One region of the Actinophytocola sp. genome, then DNA from elsewhere that is predicted to be linked to it. Evidence: predicted binding sites of a transcription regulator. Region 1 holds the regulator's gene; the other holds the start of a gene.
The links. Region 1 encodes HspR, which represses chaperone genes until heat shock. Its sites were predicted from a motif close to ANNTTGAGTNNNNNNNACTCAANNT; they were not measured.

Region 1 (8,355 bases):
CCCGGCCCACGATCAGGGCCGAGTTGTCGTCCGCCACGTCCACGCGGACCGTGTCGCCGTCGCGGATCTCGCCCGCCAGCAGCGCCTTCGCCAGCTGGTCGCCGATGGCCGAGGAGACCAGGCGGCGCAGCGGGCGGGCGCCGTAGACCGGGTCGAACCCGGTGAGCGCCAGCCAGTCCCGGGCCGACGGGGAGACGTCCAGGGTCAGCCGGCGGGCGGCCAGGCGCTTGCCCAGTTGCACCACCTGGATATCCACAATGGACGTGAGCTCCTCGGTGGCCAGCGAGTGGAACACGACCACGTCGTCGAGCCGGTTGAGGAACTCCGGCTTGAAGTGGCGCTGCACCACCGACAGCACGGCGTCCTTGCGCTGCCGCTCGTCGAGGTTGGCGTCCGCGATGGCCTGCGAGCCGAGGTTCGACGTCAGCACCAGGATCGTGTTCCGGAAGTCCACCGTCCGGCCCTGGCCGTCGGTCAGCCGACCGTCGTCGAGGACCTGCAGCAGCACGTCGAACACATCCGTGTGCGCCTTCTCCACCTCGTCCAGCAGCACCACGCTGTACGGCCGCCGCCGCACCGCCTCGGTGAGCTGGCCACCCCGGTCGTAGCCGACGTACCCGGGCGGCGCGCCGACGAGCCGGGCCACCGAGTGCTTCTCGGAGTACTCGCTCATGTCGATGCGCACCATCGCGCGCTCGTCGTCGAACAGGAACTCCGCCAGCGCCTTGGCCAGCTCGGTCTTGCCGACCCCGGTCGGGCCGAGGAACAGGAACGAGCCCGTCGGCCGGTCCGGATCGGCGACCCCGGCCCGTGCCCGGCGGACGGCGTCGGACACCACGCGCACCGCCTCGGCCTGGCCGATGACCCGCCGGCCGATGGCCTCCTCCATCCGCAGCAGCTTCGCCGTCTCGCCCTCGAGGAGCCGGCCGGCCGGGATCCCGGTCCACGCCGACACCACGTCCGCCACGTCGTCCGGGCCGACCTCCTCCTTGAGCATCACGCCCTCGGGCGGCAGCTCCGCGGTCCGCGTGGCCGCCTCGAGATCCTTCTCCAGCGCGGGAATCCGGCCGTACCGCAGCTCCGCCGCACGCCCGAGGTCGCCGTCGCGCTCGGCCCGCTCCGACTCGCCGCGCAGCTGCTCGAGCTGCTCCTTGAGCTCGCGGATCTTCTCGATGGAGCCCTTCTCGTTCTGCCAGCGCGCGGTCAGCGCGGACAGCCCCTCGCGCCTCTCGGCGAGCTCGGTCCGCAGCGCGGCCAGCCGCTGCCGCGAGGCCGGGTCCTCCTCCTTGGCGAGCGCCATCTCCTCGATCTCCAGGCGCCGCACGGCCCGCTCGACCTCGTCGATCTCGACGGGCCGGGAGTCGATCTCCATGCGCAGCCGCGACGCCGCCTCGTCGACCAGGTCGATCGCCTTGTCCGGCAGGAAGCGGGCGGTGATGTAGCGGTCGGACAGCGTGGCCGCCGCGACCAGCGCGCCGTCGGTGATCCGCACGCCGTGGTGCACCTCGTAGCGCTCCTTGAGCCCACGCAGGATGCCGACGGTGTCCTCCACCGACGGCTCGCCGACGAGGACCTGCTGGAAGCGCCGCTCCAGCGCGGCGTCCTTCTCGATGTGCTCGCGGTACTCGTCGAGCGTGGTGGCACCGACCATCCGCAGCTCGCCACGGGCCAGCATCGGCTTGATCATGTTGCCGGCGTCCATGGCTCCCTCGCCCGTCGCGCCGGCACCCACGATGGTGTGCAGCTCGTCGATGAACGTGATGACCTGGCCGGCCGACTCGGTGATCTCCTTGAGCACCGCCTTCAGCCGCTCCTCGAACTCACCGCGGTACTTCGCGCCCGCCACCATCGCGCCGAGGTCGAGGCCGACGACTCGCTTGCCGCGCAACGACTCGGGCACGTCGCCGGCCACGATCCGCTGGGCCAGTCCTTCGACGATCGCGGTCTTGCCGACGCCCGGCTCGCCGATCAGCACCGGGTTGTTCTTCGTACGCCGGGACAGCACCTGCACGACCCGGCGGATCTCGGCGTCACGGCCGATCACCGGGTCCAGCTCGCCCTTGCGAGCCCGGCCGGTGAGGTCGAGACCGTACTTCTCCAGCGCCTTGTAGGTCCCCTCCGGGTCCGGGCTGGTGACCCGGGCCGAGCCGCGGACCTTGACGAACGCCTCGCGCAGCGCGTCCGGCGTGGCCCCGTGCCGGTTGAGCAGGTCGGCCACCGGGCCGCCCTGCGCCGCGAGGCCGGCCAGCAGGTGCTCGGTCGAGACGAACTCGTCGCCCATCTCCGTGGCCAGCTTCTGCGCGTGCGTGACCGCGCGCAGCGCCTGGCCGTCGAGCTGTGGCGCCGACACCGTGGCGCCGGTGGCCGACGGCAGGCTGTTGGACAGCTGGTCGAGCTCCTTGCGGATCACCCCCGGGTCGGCGCCGACGGCCGTCAGCAGCGGCGCGGTCAGCCCGTCGCTCTGCGCGAGCAGGGCGCCGAGCAGGTGCACCGGCGTGACGTCCGGGTTGCCGGCCACGGTCGCGGCCTGCGCCGCCGACGAGATCGCCAGCTGGGTCTTCGTCGTCGGGTTGAAAGCGTCCAATCCCCTCACCTCACGTACGCGAACATCGCCTCACTAGCTCAACGTCAGCAAAGTTGAGCCAGTTCCACTCAACCCCTGGATTTCTCTCCGTGATGGGCCTCCTGGCGGAGCTAACCCACATGTACCAGTGGCCTTGTCCACAGCAGGTCGCCACTTGTCCACAATCCCCAGGTCTCTATCCACAGGCTGCTGTGCATGAACCGGCGTCACCGCCGGCCGCCACCGCCAGCCGAGTGATCCGCGGGTGGACCTAGCGCGCGGTGGCATCCTGGCGAGCGCGCACGCCGAAGTAGTCGCCGCCCTTGCGCGGTACGTCGTCGGTGCCCCAGTCGCGCTTGCGCGGAACGACCTGCATGCGCGGGATGTGCTTGCGGCAGTGCACGTACGCCTCCTCGACGTCGACGACCACCCAGCGTTCCGGGATTCGGCCGCGCTCGAACCCGGCGGGCAGGCCCGGCCACTCGGCGCGCAGGTCGGCGTCCTCGACGATCCGGGCGCGGCCGTTGACGTGCAGACCGATGACGTCCTCGACGAAGTCCATCATCAGCAGGCCGACGTGCGGGTTCTCGCTGATGTTGCCGAGGCTCGCGACCACGCCGTTGCCTCGGTACTCCGGGTAGGCGATCCGCCGCTCGTCGAGCACGTGCAGAAAGCCGGGCGGACCGGCACGCAGGCTCGAGTCGCACTCGCCGCCCCCGTCCGCGGTGGCGATGAACGCCAGCTCCGTCCGGCCTACGAAGGTGATCATGTCGTCGTTGAGGTGGTCGAGCATCTGGTCGCGGTAGAAGCGCAGCGCCCGGTCCTTCGTGCCGTAGGCGCACTGGAGCAGGTGCTCGCCCGCCGACCCGGGCCCCGGGTCGGATGGTGGCTCCCGGCGGCCGGACCCGGCGTGGTTCACCGGTAACCCGCCGGGGGACTGCTGCGGCGGCTGGCGGAACCAGTCCGCGGGCTGACCCGGTGGCCGACCGCCGGACCGCGGCTGCGGTGGTTGAACGGGGTAGGGCGGACCACCCATGGGATGGCCGACCGGTTGCGCGCGAGGCTGGACCGGCTGTCGCATCGGCGGCGGGGCCGGACGCGGCGCCGGGTTGAACGACGCGCCCGGCGCCGTTCGTCCGATCGGGCGAAGTCTTCTCGTCGGGCCGTCCGCCGACGAGCCCGCGGCCACCGACGACGTCACGGGCATGGGCGGGCCCGGCAACGCACGTGGCGGAAGTACCTGCTGGTCATCGGCGAATTCGAGGTCCAGCAGCGCTGGCTCGGCAACACCGACGGGAGTCACCCGGGCTGGTCGCACGGCGCACACGCTTTCATGCCCGGCGTAACGACGCGAAGCCCCTCCCCTGATGTAGCCCGTTCGTCCCAAGGTGGCCACCGTAAGTAGTGGCATCACACACGAAAGTGCCAAGAGTGCGGACAACCGGTGAGAATCCGTCTAGTGTCCTGATGTCGGGGACGGATGACCGCGGAGGGAACACGCGGCATCCACCCCGGACGCCAAGAGTGGAGTCTGTGCCCCGACCATGACAGCAAACGCCGTTGTGAACCCCCTACCGCGCCAGGAGAGGACCGAGTCGATCTCGGACCCGGTCGCGACGATGGTGCGGCTCGTGCGCGATACCTGGGCGTTCGTCGAGCCGCACGCGGGCAGGGTGGCTGAATTCTTTTACGCCACGCTGTTCAGCATCTCCCCGGCGACCCGGGAGCTGTTCCCGGTGAACCTGCAGGTCCAGCGCGCCCGGCTGCTGCGTGCGCTGGTGCACGTGGTGCAGTTGGTCGACCGGCCGGACGACCTGATCCCGTTCCTGCGCCAGCTCGGGCGCGACCACCGGAAGTTCGGCGTGGTGGCGAGCCACTACGAGGCGGTCGGCATGGCGCTGCTGGCCGCGGTGAAGCAGTACGCCCGCGACGCGTGGACCGACGACGTCGAGCGCGCGTGGGCCGAGGCCTACACGATCATGGCCCGGGCCATGTTGGAGGCGGCGAACGCGGACGACGGCCCGGCGTGGTGGACCGGGACGGTCGTGGAGCGCCAGCGGCTCACCCGGGATCTCGCCGTGGTGCGAGTGCAGCCGGACCACCCGGTGCCGTACCAGGCGGGCCAGTACCTGAGCGTGGAGACGCCGCAGCGCCCGCGGATGTGGCGCTACCTGACGCCGGCGACAGCGCCGCGCGAGGACGGGCTGCTGGAGTTCCACGTGCGTGCCGTGGACCGAGGCTGGGTGAGCCGGTCGATCGTCGCCACCGCGCAGCCGGGCGAGGTGTGGCGGATGGGCCCGCCGATGGGCAGGCTGCGCGTGGACCGCAAGGCAGGCCGCGACGTGTTGATGATCGCCGGCGGCACGGGCATCGCGCCGATGCGGTCGATCATCGAGCACCTGGCTCAGTGGGGGAGCAACCCGCACGTGCGGCTGTTCTACGGCGGCCGGGTGCGGGCGGACCTCTACGACCTGGAGCACGTGCAGGACATCGCGACCACGAACCCATGGCTGACGGTCATCCCGGTGCTGGAGACGGAGTCGAGGATCGCCACCGCGGAACGCGGCACGCTAGCCGACGTCGTGACCCGGCACGGCGCGTGGCCCGACCACGACGTGCTGGTGTCCGGCTCGCCGCCGATGATCCGCTCGACCGTGTCGCGGATGCTGGTGGCGGGGACGGCTCTGGACCACATCACGTACGACCCGTTCACCGTGGACTGAGGAGCTGTTCGGCCGGTAGAGGCCGACGGGCCCGTCGCGGTTGCTCGAGGGACCGGCCGGTCGCCGAAAAGACGAGTCGACTCGTTTCAGCGCGGGTCAGGACGCGAAGTGCCGGCGCTCGTCCCGGCACACCGGCGGGTGGCGGTACGTCCTGGTGAACGTACGCGCCGGCGAGCACGCGTCCGAGGGTCGCGCGATCTGGGCGTCATCGCCCGTCATAGCCGTGTCCGTGCCCGTGGCCGTGTCCGTGCCCGTTGCCGTGCCCGTTGCCATGCCCGTTGCCGTAGTCGTGCCGGTCGTCGTGGTCGTGGTCGTACCCGTCGTCGTCGTAGTCGTGCCGGTCGCCGTACCCGTCGCCGTACCCGTAGTCGTAGTCGTACCCGTCGTCGTGGTCGTACCCGTCGTCGTCGCGGTCGATCGGCTTCGGGCGCTGGCTGGAGGTCGTCTCGGGCGCTGTAGGCGTGGGCTTCGGCGTGGCGTCCTCCGCCTGTGCGCCGGCCGCGGGTGGCGCCGCCGGCGGTGGCGCCGGCTCGGTGGGCTCGGTCTCGGTCCACTCGGGGCCGCCAACATCGGTGATCGTCGGCACCGCCGGGTTGGTGGTCGTCACCCCGTCGCCGCTGCTCGTGGCGACCATCAGCACGAACGCGGCGATGATGCTGGTCACGACCACGAACCCACCGATTTCCGCGATGAGCACGAACCTGTCGTGTTCATCGCGCGACGTGCGTTCTCGGTGGTGCCTGCCCGGGCGTGGGAGCCGCGGGAGCCTTAGCCGTGGCATGCGGTCATCTCCGTTGGTTGGTGACGAAGACGCTACTCAACGACGAAAGTACTCAACGTAACCAAGCCGTCAACCGGCCGTCCGGCGGATCCTCCACAGCAGCGCCCCGCCGATCGGCCAATTGCCGCCTCGGTGCCGCCGGCAGGAACGGGAGGATGTCCGGCTCCAGCAAGAGCCGGAGCCACCTCGGGAACAGCGTCACCTCAAGAAACGGCCCACCCCCGGGAACACGGCCGCCCCAGGAAAGGGCCATCCTGGCGACCGACGATGCATGGCGCGCGAACCTGGGAATTGGGGCGGACTGCGGCCTCCGGCCCCCGGTCATCAGCCTACGGGCGGCCGCTGACTATTCCGGTCACCGGCGAGCGTCGCCTGTGGACAACTCCGGACTCGCGGGGCCCCCCCGCTTTTCAGTCTATGCGTGAGGACTGACAGTTCTGGTCGTGCGGCGTGGGGGCTGTGGACAACCTTCGGCGTTGAGCAGCTGTGACGGAAAGACCCGGCGCCCGCGTTCGCGGGGCCGGGTCCTTGTTGATCGGTCGGCGACGACGTCGATCGGTCAGCGACGACGCTGTGGCTTCCAGACGACCAGGGCGGTCTGCTGGCGGACGGGGACCAGCTCGTTGCGGTACGAGCGGTGGATCGCCGCCGCGGCCTGCTCGGCCGCCGCGTGGACGGCGGCCAGCTCCTCGGTCAGCTCCGCCAGCCGGTGGCGCAGGTCGTCGACCTCGTGCTCCAGCTCGATGATCCGCTTGATGCCCGCGAGATTCACGCCCTGCTCCTGCGAGAGCCGCTGCACCTCGCGCAGCAGGGCGATGTCCCGCATCGAGTAGCGGCGGCCACCACCGGAGGTCCGGCCCGGGGACACCAGGCCCACCCGGTCGTAGCCGCGCAACGTCTGGGCGTGCAGTCCGGACAGCTGGGCGGCCACCGAGATCACGAACATCGGCGTGTCCTCGTCGGCGCCCGGCGGGAACGGGATTCCGGTCATGGCTGGCTCCGTTGCTGCAGCATCGCGGTCAGGTCCGGTCGCGGGTCGTGGGACGCGGTGGCCGCCAGGTACTCCTCGAGCGCCCTCCTCGCCTGGTCGTCCATATTGGACGGAACGGCCACCTGCAGGGTCACCAGCAGGTCACCGGCCTGACCGTCCCGCCGCGCGATCCCCTTGCCGCGCACCCGAAGCACCCGCCCGCTCGCGGTGCCCGGCACGACCCGCAGCGACACCCTGTCGTCCAGCGTCGGCACGGTGAGCGTGGTGCCCAGCGCGAGCTCCGGGAACGTGACCGGCACCTTGATCGTCAGGTCGTTGCCCGACCGGCCGAACACCGGGTGCGGCGCGACGTGCACGCGCACGTACAGGTCACCCGCGTGCCCGCCGTTCGAGCCCGGCTCCCCCTGCTCCGCCAGGCGGATCCGCTGGTCGTCGTTGACGCCCGCGGGGATCCGGACGGTCAGCGTGCGAGTCCGGGTGCTGACGCCGTCGCCGCCGCACTCGGGGCACGGGACGTCGACGATCCGGCCGGTGCCGCGGCAGTCCCGGCACGGCTCGCTGAACGCGAACGCGCCCTGGCTGCGACTGACCAGCCCGGCCCCGCCACAGTTCGCGCACGTGCGCGGGGTCGTGCCGGGCTTGGCGCCGGAGCCGTGACAGGTCCCGCAGGTCGACGGCGAGGACAGCCGCAGCGGAACCGTCGCGCCCTTGACCGCCTCGACGAAGTCGATCCGCACCTCGGTCTCCACGTCGGCCCCGCGACGCGGGCGGTTGGTCGCACCCGCGGTGCCGCCGCGGCGGCCGAACAGGTTGCCGAGCAGGTCGCTGATGCCGCCGCTCCCGTAGGACCCCGTCTGCTGGCCGAAGATGTCGCCGAAGTCGAACGTCGAGCCGCCACCCGAGCCGAACCCGGGGAAACCGCCTGGCCGGAACCCACCGGCGCCGAACAGCCGGCGGGCCTCGTCGTACTGCTTGCGCTTCTCCGGGTCCCCGAGCACGCCGTAGGCCTCCGACACCGCCTTGAAGCGGGCCTCGGCCTGGACGTCGCCCGGGTTCGCGTCGGGGTGCAGCTCACGCGCAAGCTTCCGGTAGGCCTTCTTGATCTCCGCGTCGCCGGCGTCGGACGAGACGCCCAACTCGTGGTAGAAGTCCTTGTCGATCCAGTCCCTCGCACTCACCGGACGTCCCCTCCTCCCGAATCAGCCCTGCTCGTTCGCCCGGTCGGCCGGCGCGTCGGCGTGCGGGTCGGCGGGCGCGTCGGAGGCCGTGGCGAACCAGTCGCTCGACGGTTCGTCCG
Region 2 (8,355 bases), on a different contig from region 1:
CTTGGGCAGCACGACCGTCGGGATGCCGGCCCGGTGCGCGGCGAGCAGCTTCTGCTTCACCCCGCCGATCGGCAGCACCCGGCCCGTCAGCGAGACCTCGCCGGTCATCGCCACGTCGGCGCGAACCGGGCGACCGGAGAGCAGCGACGCGAGCGCCGTCGTCATCGTGACGCCGGCCGACGGGCCGTCCTTCGGCACCGCGCCCGCCGGCACGTGGACGTGCACGCCCTGCGACGACAGCGAGCCGACCGGCACGCCCAGCACGTCGCCGTGCGAGCGCAGGTACGACAGCGCGATCTGCGCCGACTCCTTCATCACGTCGCCCAGCTGGCCGGTCAGCGTCACGCCGGTGGCCCCGGAGTCCGCGGACGCCACCGACGCCTCCACGAACAGGACGTCGCCGCCCGCGCCGGTCACCGCCAGGCCCGTCGCCACCCCGGGGACCGCCGTCCGCTCGGCCGACTCCGGCGTGTGCTTCGGCTGCCCGAGGTAGGAGCGCAGGTCCCCGATGTCGATCGACAGCGGCAGCTCGACCGAGCCGAGGGCCAGCCGTGCGGTGATCTTCCGCAGCACCCGCGCTATCGAGCGCTCCAGCTCACGCACCCCGGCCTCGCGGGTGTACTCCCCCGCCATCAGCCGCAGCGCGTCGTCGGACACCGACACCTCGTCGACCGCCAGGCCCGCCCGCTCCAGCTGGCGCGGCAGCAGGTGGTCGCGCGCGATCGTGACCTTCTCCTCCTCGGTGTACCCGTCCAGCCGGACCAGCTCCATCCGGTCCAGCAGCGGCGCCGGTATCGACTCGATCACGTTCGCCGTCGCCAGGAACACGACGTCGGACAGGTCCAGCTCGACCTCGAGGTAGTGGTCGCGGAACGTGTGGTTCTGCGCCGGGTCCAGCACCTCGAGCAGCGCCGCGGTCGGGTCGCCCCGGTAGTCCGCGCCGACCTTGTCGATCTCGTCCAGCAGCACGACCGGGTTCATCGAGCCGGCCTCGGAAACGGCCCGCACGATCCGGCCCGGCAGCGCGCCGACGTAGGTGCGCCGGTGCCCGCGGATCTCCGCCTCGTCGCGCACGCCACCGAGCGCCACCCGCACGAACTTGCGGCCCATCGCCCGTGCGACCGACTCACCCAGCGACGTCTTGCCGACTCCTGGCGGGCCCGCGAGCGCCAGCACGGCACCACTGCGCCGACCGCCGACGACGCCGAGGCCCCGCTCGTCGCGCCGCTTGCGCACGGCCAGGTACTCGATGATCCGGTCCTTCACGTCCGCCAGCCCGGAGTGGTCGGCGTCGAGGATCTCCCGCGCGCCCACGATGTCGTACGCGTCGTCGGTCCGCGTGTTCCACGGCATCTCGAGGACCGTGTCGAGCCAGGTGCGGATCCAGCCCACCTCGGGCGACTGCTCGGACGTCCGCTCCAGTTTGTCCACTTCGGACATAGCGGCCTCGTGGACCTTCTCCGGCAGCGCGGCGGCCTCGACCCGGGCCCGGTAGTCCTGCTCCTCCGACTCCGGCTTGCCGTCCAGCTCCGCGAGCTCCTTGCGGATCGCGGCCAGCTGCTGGCGCAGCAGGAACTCCCGCTGCTGACGCTCCATGCCCTCCTTGACGTCCTTGCGGATCGTCTCCGCGACGTCCAGCTCGGCCAGGTGCTCGCGACCCCACTCGAGCAGCTTCTCCAGGCGGAGGTCGACCTCGGGGGTCTCCAGCAGCCACACCTTCTGCTGCTCCGACAGGTACGGCGCGTACCCGGCGAGGTCGGCGAGCGCGGACGGGTCGTCCTCCTGCTGCACCGAGTCGACCACCTGCCACGCACCACGCTGCTGCAGCATGGTGATCATGAGCGTCTTGTACTCCTTCGCGAGCTCCCGCGCCCGCTCGGAGTCCGGTGGCACCTCCGCCACCTCGACCTGCACCCACAGCGCCGCGCCCGGCCCGGTCGTGCCGGAGCCGATGCGTACCCGCTCGGTGCCGCGCACGACGGCCGCGAGGTCACCGCCAGGCAGCCGCCCGACCTGCTCGACGACGCCGATCGCACCCACCCGGGCGTACTTGCCGTCCAGCCGCGGCACCATCACCACGCGCGGCTTCTCGCCCGACTCGGCGACCGCCTGCGCGGCCTCCACCGCGGCGCGGACGTCCGCCCCGTCGGTGCCGGCCATCCGGATCGGCACCACCATGCCCGGCAGCAGCACCGTGTCGTCCAGCGGGAGCACCGGGAGCGTCAGCGACTCTGCCATGAGACCACCTTCCAAAGTTGAGTCTGTACAGCTCAACCCAGATCGCGGTCCAGATGTTTCCGTCCGCCGTTCGCTCTGAGCGAGCCTGCCCAGCGCAGCCACCCGGTCACTGAACGCACTTGATTCAGTACATTTGGTTACTTGCGCTTTCAAAGGTGTCGCGAATCTGGGGAGTTGGGAATGCGCACACGTACGAACCAGCACTTGACCTTGCTGCACACCGCTCTGGTCGTTGTACTGCCAACCTTGACAGGTTGCGGGGCCGGCTTTGCCGTAGGTCCGGAAGACGGTCGATGCACCATCACGGTTGATCACGTGCACGAGTCGCGCGGTGCGCCAGGTCAGATAGGCGGCAAGGCCCTGCTTCGATGTGACGTAGAGGTGGCAGCTGCCCGGCTCGTGGTGCAGCTGGAACGGATCTTGGGAGCCGATCCGGGCCAACACGGCTGACACAGGTCGGTTCGCACCCCAGATCGGCGTCCTGGGCAGGAACAAGCCAGCGACACGACAGGTGTTCGTCGGCTGCGCCCCTGGCGTTTACCGGCTCGCGGCACGCGGGAGTGCCACGCTGGACGGCGTACCGAGCGAGTCCCCGGCCTGGGAGTACAGCCCTGCTACCAACGATCCCTGCGCGAAGGGTGGGCGATGACCGAGCACGTCGGACTGCCGGAGCCGTTTCTTGACCAGGACGGTTCCCCATTCCGCTCTGGCACATTCGCCACGAGGTGGTGGCTCGCGGCGGGACCATGGCCGGGTCGGAGTTGGACTGGGTCATCAGCCATCCAGATCCCGCACTGCCCGACATCAAGCTGACGATCTTTCCCGGCGGAGACGTGCTGATCGACGCCGGAGACGATCTCGCTCAGGACGTGTTCTGCACGACGGCCTGGCTGATCGGTCCGGCCGAGCATCCGTGGTCGCACGTGGAGGACGTGCTCGCGGGAATCCTGGCCGGCGGGTTCGAGCGGACGGTATGGCGAAACCGTGACGGCGAGATCGTCAACTGGGGTGTCGTGCTCACCGGCCCCTGGGTCGACGAGGCCGGTGGGAACCCACCGGCGGCCGAGCCGGCGGAAACCACCAAGCGCACCGTGGCCTGCCCCGCCTGGCCTCCGTCCACAGTGAACGACTCAGCCGGCGACTAGCCGGGCCGGGGTGTCGTGGAGGACGGCCCGCAGGAACGGCACGCCGAGCCGGTCGTCCTCGGCCCAGGAGGCGATCGCGTCCAGCTGGACGGCGTAGTCGTACGGGATGTTCGGGAAGTCGCTGCCCAGCGCCACCCGGTCCGCCACGCCGGCGAGCCGCGCGGTCCAGTCCGCCGGCAGCCGGCGATCGGCGGAGTTGAACGGCACGCCGACCATCGTGGTGTCCAGGTGCACCCTCGGGTAGCGCTCGACCAGGTCCAACGCCTCGGCGTGGTCCGGCGCTCCGGCGTGGGCGAGCACCGCGACCAGGCGTGGATGCCGGGCGAGCACCTGCTCGAACACGTCGAGCCCGGTGAACGGGCCCGCCGCCGGCCCGTTGCCGCAGTGCACGACGACCGGCACCCCGGCCTCGGCGAGCAGGCCCCACGCCGGGTCGAGCTCGGGCGATCGCGGATCGTACGCGCCGACCAGCACGTGCGCCTTCACGCACCGGGCGCCGGCCGCGAGCGCCTCGGCGAGGTAGTCGGCCACGCCCGGCTCCGGGTAGAGCGTCGCGGTCGGCACGGCGCCGGGAGTCCTGGCGGCGAAGTCGAGCACCCAGTCGTTCAGCCACGCCGCCATGCCCGGCTTGTGGGGGTAGACGAGCGGCGCGAACGTCCGCACGCCGAGCTCGCGGAGGATTCCCAGCCGCTCCGGCGCGGGCACCCGGTACCTGATCGGCCACTCCGTGCCGTACTCCTCCGGCGCCCGGTCGAAGAACTCCCACACCTTCCGCTGCACCGCGTCGGGCATGAAATGGACGTGCACGTCGACCAGGCCGGGCAGACCGAGCCCCGCCACGAAGCCCGGGACGTCAGCGTCCTTCACCGACCGTCCCTCACCAGCGGCCCTTGGCCGCCCGTCCGGCGGCCCGGGTCATCTCCCGCTCCGCGTCCCGCTTGGCCAGCGCCTGGCGCTTGTCGTAGGACTTCTTGCCCCGCGCCAGTGCGAGCTCGACCTTGACCTTGCCGTCCTTGAAGTACATCGACAGCGGGACCAGCGACAGGCCGCTCTCCCGGGTCTTGCCGATGAGCCGCAGGATCTCGCCCTTGTGCAGCAACAGCTTCCGGGTACGCCGCGGAGTGTGGTTGGTCCACGTGCCCATCGCGTACTCCGGGATGTGCAGGTTGCGCAGCCACACCTCGCCGCCGTCGACCGTGGCGAAGGAGTCCACAAGGGACGCCCGGCCCTCGCGCAGCGACTTCACCTCGGTGCCCATCAGCGCGATCCCGGCCTCGTAGGTGTCCAGGATCGTGTAGTCGTGCCGCGCCTTGCGGTTCGACACGATCACCTTGCGGCCACTTTCCCTGGACATGACGTCAACTCTACGTGGCCCGCGCACCCGCTTATTGCCGCACGTACAGCCGCAGCGTCACATAGCCGGTGATCGCGGAGATCCCGATCGCCGTGAGCACCAGCCACGGGGCGGTCAGCAGGATGTCCAGGCCGTCGATCGGTCTGACCACCCCCGCGGCGAAGGGTCCTTCGAGCACGCCGTCGAGGAACCACAGCTTCGCGCCGACGAGCAGCAGGATGGCCAGGATCGCACCGACGACGCCGGCGACCACCGCTTCCAGGAGGAACGGGAGCTGGGTATACCAGCGAGTGGCGCCGACCAGGCGCATGATGCCGACCTCCGTTCGCCTGGTGAACGCGGACACCTGCACCGTGTTGGAGATCAGCAGCAGCGCCGCGACGGCCTGGATGAGCGCGATCGCGAACGTGAGGTTCCGCACCCCGTTGAGCGCGTCGAAGAACCGTTGGAGGAACTCGCTCTGGTCGGCGATGGAGTCCACGCCAACCCGTCCGGAGTAGGTCTGGATGATCACTTCGGGCCGGTCGGGGTTGATCAGCTTGACGTTGAACGACGCCGGCAGCGCCTCCGGCCGCGCGAGCTTCACCAGCTCCGGCTGCGACTCGAAGATCTCCTTGAAGCGCTGGTAGGCCTGGTCGCGGTTCTCGTACTGGACCGACTCGATCGCCGGGTTGCTCTCCAGGTCCGAGCGCAGCGCCTTGCACGGGTCGGCCTGACAGCCCTTGTCGTTCGCGCTGATGTCGTTCGTCAGGTAGAGGTTGACCTCGAGCTTGTCCTCGTAGACCGCCTGGGTCTTGTCGATCATCCGCACGACCAGGAGGCCACCGCCCAGCAGGGCGAGCGAGATCATCGTCGTGAGGATCATCGCGACGGTCATCGTCACGTTGCGCCGGAGGCCGATCAGGACCTCGCTGAACACGAAGCTGGCACGCATCGGGGGAAGTAGTCCTCGTGGGGTCGGGGGCGAGCGGGAGCCTAACGGCCCACGCCGTATACACCGCGTGAGTCGTCTCGAACGACCCGCCCGAGGTCGAGCTCGACGACGCGGCGCCGCATCGAGTCGACGATCGAGTGGTCGTGCGTGGCCATCAGCACGGTCGTACCGGTGCGGTTGATCCGCTCCAGGAGCAGCATGATGTCCTGGCTGGTGTCGGGGTCCAGGTTTCCGGTCGGCTCGTCGGCCAGCAGCATCAGCGGCCGGTTGACGAACGCCCGCGCGATCGCCACCCGCTGCTGCTCACCACCGGAGAGCTCGTGCGGCATCCGGTTCGACTTGCCGTCCAGGCCGACCAGCTCCAGCACCTCGGGCACCACCTTGCGGATGGTGTTGCGGGGCTTGCCGATGACCTCCAGCGCGAACGCGACGTTCTCCGCGACCGTCTTGTTGACCAGCAGCCGGAAGTCCTGGAAGACGCAGCCGATGGACTGGCGCAGCCGGGGCACGCGACGCCGGGCCATGCGGGCCACGTCGAAGGTCGCCACGTAGACCCGACCCTTGGTCGGCACCTCCTCACGCAGGAGCAGCCGCAGGAAGGTCGACTTCCCCGACCCCGACGCGCCGATGAGGAAGACGAACTCACCCTTGTCCACCTCGACCGACACGTTCTCCAACGCGGGCCGCGTGGAGGTCTTGTACAACTTCGATACGTGTTCGAGCCGGATCACGAGGCGCGAGTCTACCTCCGCCCGTTACCGACCCGTTGCCTTGGCGTCCTCCAGCGACCAGTGGCACGTTCCGCGCGCTCAATGGCACGCTCCGTGATCGGCCGTCCGGCAGGGGTTTAGTGCTAGGCCGCCTGGGTGCGCCGCCACCGGATGCCGGCCTCGATGAAGCCGTCGATGTCGCCGTCGAGCACGTTGCCCGGGTTGCCCACCTCGTGGTCGGTCCGCAGGTCCTTGACCATCTGGTACGGGTGCAGCACGTAGGAGCGCATCTGGTTGCCCCAGCTCGAACCGCCGTCGCCCTTGAGCGCGTCCATCTCGGCCCGCTCCTCCTGGCGCTTGCGTTCGAGCAGCTTGGCCTGGAGCACGCGCATGGCCGCGGCGCGGTTCTGGATCTGCGACTTCTCGTTCTGGCAGGAGACCACGATGCCGGTCAGCAGGTGGGTGATGCGCACCGCGGAGTCGGTCGTGTTCACGCTCTGCCCACCCGGCCCCGAGGAGCGGAACACGTCGATCCGGATGTCCTTCTCCGGGATGTCGACGTGGTCGACGGCCTCGACGAACGGCAGCACCTCGACACCGGCGAACGAGGTCTGCCGGCGGCCCTGGTTGTCGAACGGCGAGATGCGCACGAGCCGGTGGGTGCCCTGCTCGACCGACAGCGTGCCGTACGCGTAGGGCGCGGTGACCTTGAACGTGGCCGACTTGATGCCGGCCTCCTCCGCGTAGGAGATGTCGTAGACCTCGACCGGGTAGCCGTGCCGCTCGGCCCAGCGTAGGTACATGCGCATCAGCATCTCGGCCCAGTCGGCGGCGTCCACGCCCCCGGCCTCCGAGCGGATGGTCACGAGCGCGTCCCGCTCGTCGTAGTCGCCGGACAGCAGTGTGCGCACCTCGAGGGAGGCGATCTCGGTACGCAGCCTCGTGCGCTCGTCGTCGGCCTCGGCCGTGTCCTCGGCCGAGCCCTCCTCCTCCGCGAGCTCGTAGAGCACGCTGAGGTCGTCGAGGCGCTGGCGCAGCTCCTCGACCCGGCGGAGCTCGCTCTGCTTGTGCGAGAGCTGGCTGGTCACCTGCTGCGCCGACTCCGGGTCGTCCCACAGGTCCGGCCGGGTCGCCTGCTGCTCGAGATCGGCGATCTGCGCGCGCAGGGCGCCCACGTCCGTCACCGCCTCGACTCCGGCGAGGGTGTCGGACAGGTCTTTGAGGTCAGCTGCGACGTCCGGGTTCACGACCAAAAAGCCTACGTGAACCCGGGCGCCGGCGTATCAGGAGACCAGGTCAGGAAGCCGGGATGGCGTCCAGCAGCTTGAGCACCGCGCGGGCGCGGGCGACCCCGAACTCCGCGACTGCCTTGGCATACGGGTCATCCGCCGACTTCACCGCCGCCTTCGCGGTGTCCTGCTCCTCGGCGTAGACCCTCTTGGCGGACTCGATCAGTGCCGAGCGCTGCCGGACGGTCAACGCGTTCGCGTGGACGAGGCGGAGGATCAGCGGGCTGCGGAGGTGATCCGGGCCGGGCTCGCTGGCGAGCCACTGCTTGAACGCCTTCTTGCCGGCTGCCGTCACCAGGTACTGCTGGCTGGAACGGGGACCTTGCTTGCCGAGGCGGACAAGGCCTGCGTCGGCCAGGGCCGGAAGCTCGCGGTAGACCTGGCTCCGCGTCACGCTGAAGAAGGAGCCGAATCGGTCGCGGGCGGCGGACACGAGCTGTCCACCGGTGGCCGGGCCGTCGTGCAGCAGGCCCAGGAGGGCTGCGGCGGTTGCATTCAGTTCAGACACATCTCCACCGTGCCACGAAGCCGCGCCGGTGTCCACAGTGGCCGGGCATCTGTCCACTGTGGCTGTTTCACACCCCGATGCCCAGGCGGGCCGTGCTTCTAGTCGAACAGTACGCCGGGATTGAGGATCCCCTGCGGATCCAGGGAGTTCTTCGCGGCGCGAAGGATATAGCCGAAC

Region 2: the regulator HspR is predicted to act here: its motif matches at 2,253-2,277, upstream of lon (endopeptidase La).

The regions. Positions count from the first base shown of each region.
Region 1 covers NZ_JBOHGB010000156.1:22-8,376, reverse strand. The annotation lists gene clpB (ATP-dependent chaperone ClpB) at 1-2,584, opposite strand, end outside; gene ACRDTB_RS32010 (pyridoxamine 5'-phosphate oxidase family protein) at 2,835-3,482, opposite strand; gene ACRDTB_RS32005 (globin domain-containing protein) at 4,108-5,286, shown strand; gene ACRDTB_RS32000 (hypothetical protein) at 5,492-5,983, opposite strand; gene ACRDTB_RS31995 (heat shock protein transcriptional repressor HspR) at 6,627-7,058, opposite strand; gene dnaJ (molecular chaperone DnaJ) at 7,055-8,236, opposite strand.
Region 2 covers NZ_JBOHGB010000098.1:4,248-12,602, forward strand. The annotation lists gene lon (endopeptidase La) at 1-2,238, opposite strand, end outside; gene ACRDTB_RS25915 (hypothetical protein) at 2,985-3,383, shown strand; gene ACRDTB_RS25920 (amidohydrolase family protein) at 3,369-4,250, opposite strand; gene smpB (SsrA-binding protein SmpB) at 4,261-4,737, opposite strand; gene ftsX (permease-like cell division protein FtsX) at 4,769-5,671, opposite strand; gene ftsE (cell division ATP-binding protein FtsE) at 5,713-6,402, opposite strand; gene prfB (peptide chain release factor 2) at 6,525-7,628, opposite strand; gene ACRDTB_RS25945 (PadR family transcriptional regulator) at 7,678-8,178, opposite strand; gene ACRDTB_RS25950 (FAD-binding oxidoreductase) at 8,277-8,355, opposite strand, start outside.